DNA from 3 places in the Bradyrhizobium sp. T-12 genome. Region 1 is predicted to be linked to each of the others. Evidence: predicted binding sites of a transcription regulator. Region 1 holds the regulator's gene; each other region holds the start of a gene.
The links. Region 1 encodes LexA, which represses DNA repair genes until DNA is damaged. Its sites were predicted from a motif close to TGTTCNNNNTGTGTTCNG; they were not measured.

Region 1 (2,265 bases):
GCGTCGCCGCCGACACGCTGGAGGCCACCACATCAGGCATCCGCCGCGCCCGCGAGAGCGGTGCCGATATCCTGATCACGACCGGCGGCGCGTCGGTCGGCGACCACGACCTGGTCCAGCAGGCACTCAGGGACGAAGGCATCGCGATGGCGTTCTGGAAGATCGCCATGCGGCCGGGCAAGCCGATGATGCACGGGCGGCTCGGCGCCATGCGCGTGATCGGCCTGCCCGGCAATCCCGTGTCGTCCTATGTGTGCGCCTTCCTGTTCATGGTGCCGCTGATTCGCGCCTTGTCGGGCCGCTCGGTGATTCATCATCGTCGCGAACGCGCCGTGCTCGCCTGCGATCTCGGTGCCAACGACCAGCGCGAGGATTACTTGCGCGCGCGCCTCGAGCTGCGCGACGACGGCACGCCGGTCGCGCTTCCCGTCAGCCATCAGGATTCCTCTCTGCTTGCGAATCTTGCTGCGGCACAGGTACTTCTCGTGCGCCCACCGTTCGCACCCAAGGCCGAGGCCGGCAGCCCCTGCGAGGTGCTGCGGCTCCCCGTCTGAGTGCACGGCCACACGCATTCCGCGAACCGCGCTTCGTTCACGGTAAATTAAGCAGTTGCGGAACATGTATCGAACATATAGTGTCCGTTCATGATTTGTTTCGAGGATGTAGCGGCTTATCGCTGAACTCATCGTCTCGGAATCGAACGACATCAACCGGGGGACTTTGGTCGAGATGTTAACGCGCAAACAATACGAGCTTCTGCGGTTCATCAGCGAGCGTTTGAAGGAAAGCGGCGTGCCGCCCTCCTTCGACGAGATGAAGGATGCGCTCGACCTGCGCTCGAAGTCGGGCATCCACCGCCTGATCACCGCGCTCGAGGAGCGCGGCTTCATTCGCCGGCTGCCCAACCGCGCCCGCGCCATCGAAGTGATCAAGCTGCCGGAGCTCCAGGCTGCCGCCGGCGCCCGGCGCGGCTTCACGCCAAGCGTCATCGAGGGCAATCTCGGCAAGATCCGCGCGAGCTCCAGCCCGCCCGTGGACGAGGGCGAGCGGCCCGTTGCGGTGCCCGTGATGGGCCGGATCGCGGCCGGCACGCCGATCGAGGCATTGCAGACCCGCAGCCACACCATCAGCGTGCCGCCCGACATGCTCGGCTCGGGCGAGCATTACGCTCTCGAGGTGCGCGGTGATTCCATGGTCGAGGCCGGTATCCTGGACGGCGACATGGCGCTGATCCAGCGCAACGAGAGCGCCGACACCGGCGACATCGTGGTGGCGCTGATCGACGACGAGGAGGCTACGCTCAAGCGCTTCCGCCGCCGCGGCGCGTCGATCGCGCTCGAGCCTGCCAATGCCGCCTATGAGGTGCGTATCCTGCCGCCGAACCGGGTGAAGATTCAGGGCAAGCTGATTGGGCTTTACCGGAAGTACTGAGTCCGGAAGGACTCAGTCCGAAAGTAGTTTTGGCGCCTGCGTGCGCCTTCGGTCGGCGTCGCCGATCTGAGATTGGAGCGGATGAATGTCCGCTCCGGCTGGATGATCATTCTGGTTCTGCACAGATTATCCGGCCCCTCCTCCACGGCCATCTTCGGCGGACCGCAGCAACATCGCGTCACGGCGTTTCGCGTTCGGAAGACCAGATCGTTTGGGCAGCGGTCGGGGCACGGGGCCGTTGCCGCGCCATCGCATTGCCATGTCCGCAACACCCAATTGCGCAGCGCCGCGATCGCGCCGGCAATGCGAAGTGTCGTGACAGGCGCCGGCGTAATGCACCGCAGCCAGCTTTGTTCCTGGCGAATTCGGGAAAGTTAAAGTGATCGCGGGGTGCGGATCCCAGCCGCAGATTTGCCTACAACCAAGCACAACGTTGGTGTTTAAACTCTGACAGAGGCCTGTGCCTCCGAGAGGCGCGGGTCGCTATCTTCACATGAGGAGCACCCGATGTGTGACTATAGCCTGCATGCCGTCGCGACGCGCCCCGCAGAAGTCGGCGAGACCATCGTCACGACAACCTTCCGCGGCACCTCGACGCGCGGCTTCGCCTCCGAAGCCGACCTCTCCGTTGCGGTCTGCCTGCTGCCGGGAACGGAGCTCGCCTTCGCAGACAACGTCCGTTACGACAACCGCTGGATCTGGACGCGCACCGTCAACTCCCGCGTCGGCAAGTTCGGCAAGATCGATCCGCACATTCCCGATCGCCATCACGATGCGATCGAATTCCCTGATGGCAAATACGTGCTGGTGACTCAGCTCGTCGAAGGCCAGCGC
Region 2 (2,265 bases), 2.2 Mb from region 1:
AGGCGTGGCGGTAATTCATGGGGTAGGACTACGCCACGTGATGGCTTGAGCAAAGAGGCACAATCACGTGTCCTGGACGCGGTGCAGCGTGTAACGCTGCGCCGCCGAGCCGGGGGCCCGGTTTCTTGCGCGAGCCTCGGCCTCAACCGCCCCTGATCGGCGGCATCGTCACCTGCTCGCGGCGGCAGGCGCGGCGGTCGGCTTCCTCGCAGGCGCGGAATTGCAGGTCCTTGCTGAGGCAGATGCGGACCTCGGAGAGCCGGGTGCGGTTGCAGGTGACCGAGACGGCGGCATTGCTCAAGCCCGGATTGGCCTTGATGAAGGCCTCCTCGACCTCTGCCGGCGCCACGGACTTGGCCTGCGACAGATCGAGATATTCGGCCGGAATCTTGATCGCGGCACGCGCTTTGCGGATCGTCTCGAAATAGCTGCGGCCCTCGAGGCCCGAGCAGGTGCCGTGCTTGTCCCATTCGTTGAAGATCAGCCCCGGCGCCGGCATCAGGTCGAGCATCGAGGAGACGATGTTGCGGTTCAGCCGCGGCGCCGGCCGCTGGCAATATTCCGGGAAGCCGTTCTCATATTGCGGCCACAGCCCATGCACCACGAAGGCGTAGGGCCGTCCGCCGCACTGGATCTGGGAGCGGCCGCCACGCTCGGCCGCCTCCTCGCAGAACGAGGGCGACCATGACAGCGACAGCACATAGAAATCGAACTCGCCGGGCGCGTTCTGCCGCTTGTCCTGGGCCTTTGCGTCGCCGGCGAACGAGGCGAGGCTAGCCGCAAGGATCAGGGAAAGGGCCAGCGAGATCACGAGGCGGGAGAAGGAATGCAATCTGGAATGAAACATGGCAACGCCCCTCAACTAGACTGTGCAGGAAGCCTAGCAGGCGAAAAGAACATTTCAAGAACAAAATTCAGGCGGCCGCCATTTGGCGGCTGACAGCGCCCGAATCAGGGCGCCTCGAGCTCAAGGCCTGGCGGCGCGGCAGGCCGGATTATAGGCCCAGTTGCGGTCGACCCCGACCACGCACCATTCGACGCCGTTACCGTAGCTGGCGAACCCGCCGTCCTCGATGATCGAGAAGTGCACCTTGCGCACCTTGCCGTCGGTGAGCATGGCCTCTCCGCTGCAATAGCGGCGCGGAATGTTGTCGGACTGCCAGGGCCGGTACGCGGTCTCGTGCACGGCGGAGAAGCCGGTGATCTTCAGCGAAGAATTCCAGAACGTATATTCCTTCTCCGCGAACTCGCGCTCGATCCTCGGCAGAGCCCAGTCGCAATTGGCGACGTTGCCGTCATAGCGGGGTCCGCTCAGCCAAAAATTCAGCTCCAGCGGATTGGCGGCCCTGGCCTCGCCGAGCGTCACCGCCCCGAACATGAGGCCGAGCAGAGCGGCAAAGCGGAGCGATTTCAGGGAGGGGGCGCGCATGGTCAATCCGGACAGCTAAGGTCTTGCGAAGGTCGGACGGTGCCGTGAAGGCCGGGGGAGGTCAAGTGCAGCGCGGCAACACTTCGCCAGGAGTTGACCACAACATCGTGGTCGGCAGGGCTTCGGTTCTTTCCACTTCCATCCCGGCACCGTAAACTGGGGGCCAGCCAATTGGAGTGACGGGAATGCGAATCATTGCGGCCGCGGGTCTTCTCGCCAGCCTGGTTGTCTCGGGTATGACGGCGAGCCAGTCGGCGCGCGCCGACATCGTGCCGCCGTTCAAGGGCAATGACACCGGCGGGATCATTGCCTATTCGATGGCCACCCAGGTCGATGCACGTCAGGTCGCGGTCGATCACTGCGCGCGCTACCGCAAGGTGGTCAAGTTCCTCAGCGTGCAGGCCTATGAGGGCGGCTACATCTCGTTCTCCTGCCGCTGGGTGCCCTATGGCGCCGCCGAGCAGCCGATCCGCACGCTCTACTGAGGCGTTGTCGTAACGCCGCAATCCAATAAGCCGGGAGCTTCTCGCATGACGCGCAAACTCGCTTTGCTCGGCTCGACGCTTTGTCTCGTGGTGTCAGCGGGGATTGCCAGCGCCGACGATCTGCCGGTGCGCAAGGCCGGCCTCTGGGAATTGAAGATGGTCCGCACCGGCGGGCCGGTGCCTGAGATGACCATGCAGCACTGCACCGACGAGACCGTCGACAGGGAGATGAACAACAACGTCTCGCCGATGGCCAAGCAGGTCTGCGCCAAGCAGGAGATCAAGAAGACCGCGACCGGCTATGTCAGCGATTCCGAGTGCAGCGTCGCCGGCATCAGCACGACCTCGCAT
Region 3 (2,265 bases), 110 kb from region 1:
AGTTGGGCCGTTGAGTCCGCTGCCCTTCCGTCCGCGGAAGGCAACAACAGAAACTGGGACTGGGATTAGTTGAAAATGAAAAAGGTTTTGTTGGCTTCGGCCTGTTTGTTCGCTCTGGCGGCCCCCGCTTCGGCTGCTGATCTCGCGGCGCGCCCCTACACCAAGGCTCCGGTCGCTCCGATGGCTTCGGTCTACAACTGGACCGGCTTCTATCTCGGTGTCGTCGGTGGCGGCGCTTGGGAAAACGCTTCGGGCGACCCGAAGATGAAGGGCGGCTTCGTCGGCGGCACCGCCGGCTACAACTGGCAGACCGGCAACGTCGTGTTCGGCCTCGAGGCCGATGCTGCGTGGGCTGACGTCAGCGCGTCGGTCTCCGGTCCGGTCCTCGTCCCCGGCTTCGGTGTTGCCACGGCGACCCTGAGCTCGAAGACGGATGCGATGGGCACCGTTCGCGGCCGTATCGGCTGGGCCGTCAACAACGTGCTGTTCTACGGCACGGGTGGCTATGCCTGGATCGACAACAAGCTGAGCGCCAGCGCTCTCGGCGTGACCATCTCCGACAGCAAGTTCCACTCCGGCTGGACCGTCGGTGCGGGCGTCGAAGCGTTCTTCGCTCCGAACTGGACCGTCAAGGGCGAGTACCTCTATCGCAGCCTCGGCGGCGAGACCTACTTCTCGGGCGCCCTGCCCACCGGCACGCTCAACTTCCACACCGTGCAGGTCGGCGTGAACTATCACTTCGGCGCCCCGGTCGTCGCCAAGTACTGAGCTTCGACTTAAACGCTACCCGCGTTACGAAAGGCCGGCCTTGCGCCGGCCTTTTTGTTTGCCCTTGCTCGTTGTTTGCCCGCTCGTTCGCCTGCCGCGTTCTACAGTTCCGCGCCCGCCTGCTGCCAGATGCCGCCAGCGCGCCAACATTCCGTTGACGATTCGCAACTCCCTCTGGAAATCCGCGCGCGTTCTTCCTACGTTCGCTGATAACCCCATCGGCGCCGATCCCGGTTCCGGGCGAAGCGCGCCTTCATCATTGGCGCGATCGCGCGTCTTTGGATTCCTTGAGGACCAGCGGGATGGATGAAGTGATCAAGGCGAAGCGCCAACAACAGAACGCGGGCTCAAGCCTGCGCGCAATTACGATCCGTGGCGCGCGCGAGCACAACCTCAAGAACATCGACGTCGAGATTCCCCGCGACAAGCTGGTGGTGTTCACCGGCCTCTCCGGCTCCGGCAAATCCTCACTCGCCTTCGACACCATCTACGCCGAGGGCCAGCGCCGCTACGTCGAATCGCTCTCGGCCTATGCGCGTCAATTCCTGGAGATGATGCAGAAGCCCGACGTCGACCAGATCGACGGCCTGTCGCCCGCGATCTCGATCGAGCAGAAGACGACATCGAAGAACCCGCGCTCGACCGTCGGCACCGTCACCGAGATCTACGACTATATGCGCCTGCTGTGGGCGCGCGTCGGCGTGCCCTATTCGCCGGCCACCGGTCTGCCGATCGAGAGCCAGACCGTCTCGCAGATGGTCGACCGCGTGCTGGCGCTGCCCGAGGGCACCCGCCTCTATCTGCTCGCGCCCGTCGTGCGCGGCCGCAAGGGCGAGTACCGCAAGGAGCTCGCCGAATGGCTCAAGAAGGGCTTTCAACGCGTCAAGATCGACGGCACCTTCCATGAGCTTGCGGAAGCGCCGACGCTGGACAAGAAATTCCCGCACGACATCGACGTCGTCGTCGACCGCATCGTGGTGCGCGCCGACATCGGCCAGCGCCTCGCCGAGAGCTTTGAGACCGCGCTGAAGCTCGCCGAGGGCCTTGCCGTCGTCGAGTTCGCCGACGCCCCCACGGCGGCTCCCACCGAGGAGAAAAAGAAGACCGCCAAGATCCACGACAAGAGCGGGCCCGAGCGCATGCTCTTCTCGGAAAAGTTCGCCTGCCCGGTCTCGGGCTTCACGATTCCAGAGGTCGAGCCCAGACTGTTCTCCTTCAACAATCCCTATGGCGCCTGCCCGGCCTGCGGCGGCCTCGGCGTCGAGCAGCATGTCGACGAGGACCTCGTCATTCCCGACAAGGAGCTCGCCATCGGCAAGGGCGCGATCGCACCATGGGCCAAATCGTCCTCGCCCTATTACATCCAGACCCTGACTGCGCTCGGCAAGCACTACAAGTTCACGCTGACCACCAAGTGGAAGGACCTGCCCAAGAAGACGCAGAACGCGATCCTGCATGGCTCCGGCGAAGACGAGATCAAGTTCTCCTATGAGGACG

Region 2: the regulator LexA is predicted to act here: its motif matches at 893-910, upstream of AC0WRY_RS05820 (ribonuclease T2 family protein).
Region 3: the regulator LexA is predicted to act here: its motif matches at 958-975, upstream of uvrA (excinuclease ABC subunit UvrA).

Annotation. Positions count from the first base shown of each region.
Region 1 covers NZ_CM177756.1:3,445,344-3,447,608, reverse strand. Annotated here, with positions in the region: gene AC0WRY_RS16155 (molybdopterin molybdotransferase MoeA) at 1-554, shown strand, start outside; gene lexA (transcriptional repressor LexA) at 730-1,431, shown strand; gene AC0WRY_RS16145 (hypothetical protein) at 1,939-2,265, shown strand, end outside.
Region 2 covers NZ_CM177756.1:1,213,365-1,215,629, forward strand. Annotated here, with positions in the region: gene AC0WRY_RS05815 (23S rRNA (adenine(2030)-N(6))-methyltransferase RlmJ) at 1-19, opposite strand, end outside; gene AC0WRY_RS05820 (ribonuclease T2 family protein) at 143-847, opposite strand; gene AC0WRY_RS05825 (hypothetical protein) at 968-1,429, opposite strand; gene AC0WRY_RS05830 (hypothetical protein) at 1,615-1,914, shown strand; gene AC0WRY_RS05835 (DUF3617 domain-containing protein) at 1,960-2,265, shown strand, end outside.
Region 3 covers NZ_CM177756.1:3,557,485-3,559,749, reverse strand. Annotated here, with positions in the region: gene AC0WRY_RS16700 (outer membrane protein) at 76-768, shown strand; gene uvrA (excinuclease ABC subunit UvrA) at 1,071-2,265, shown strand, end outside.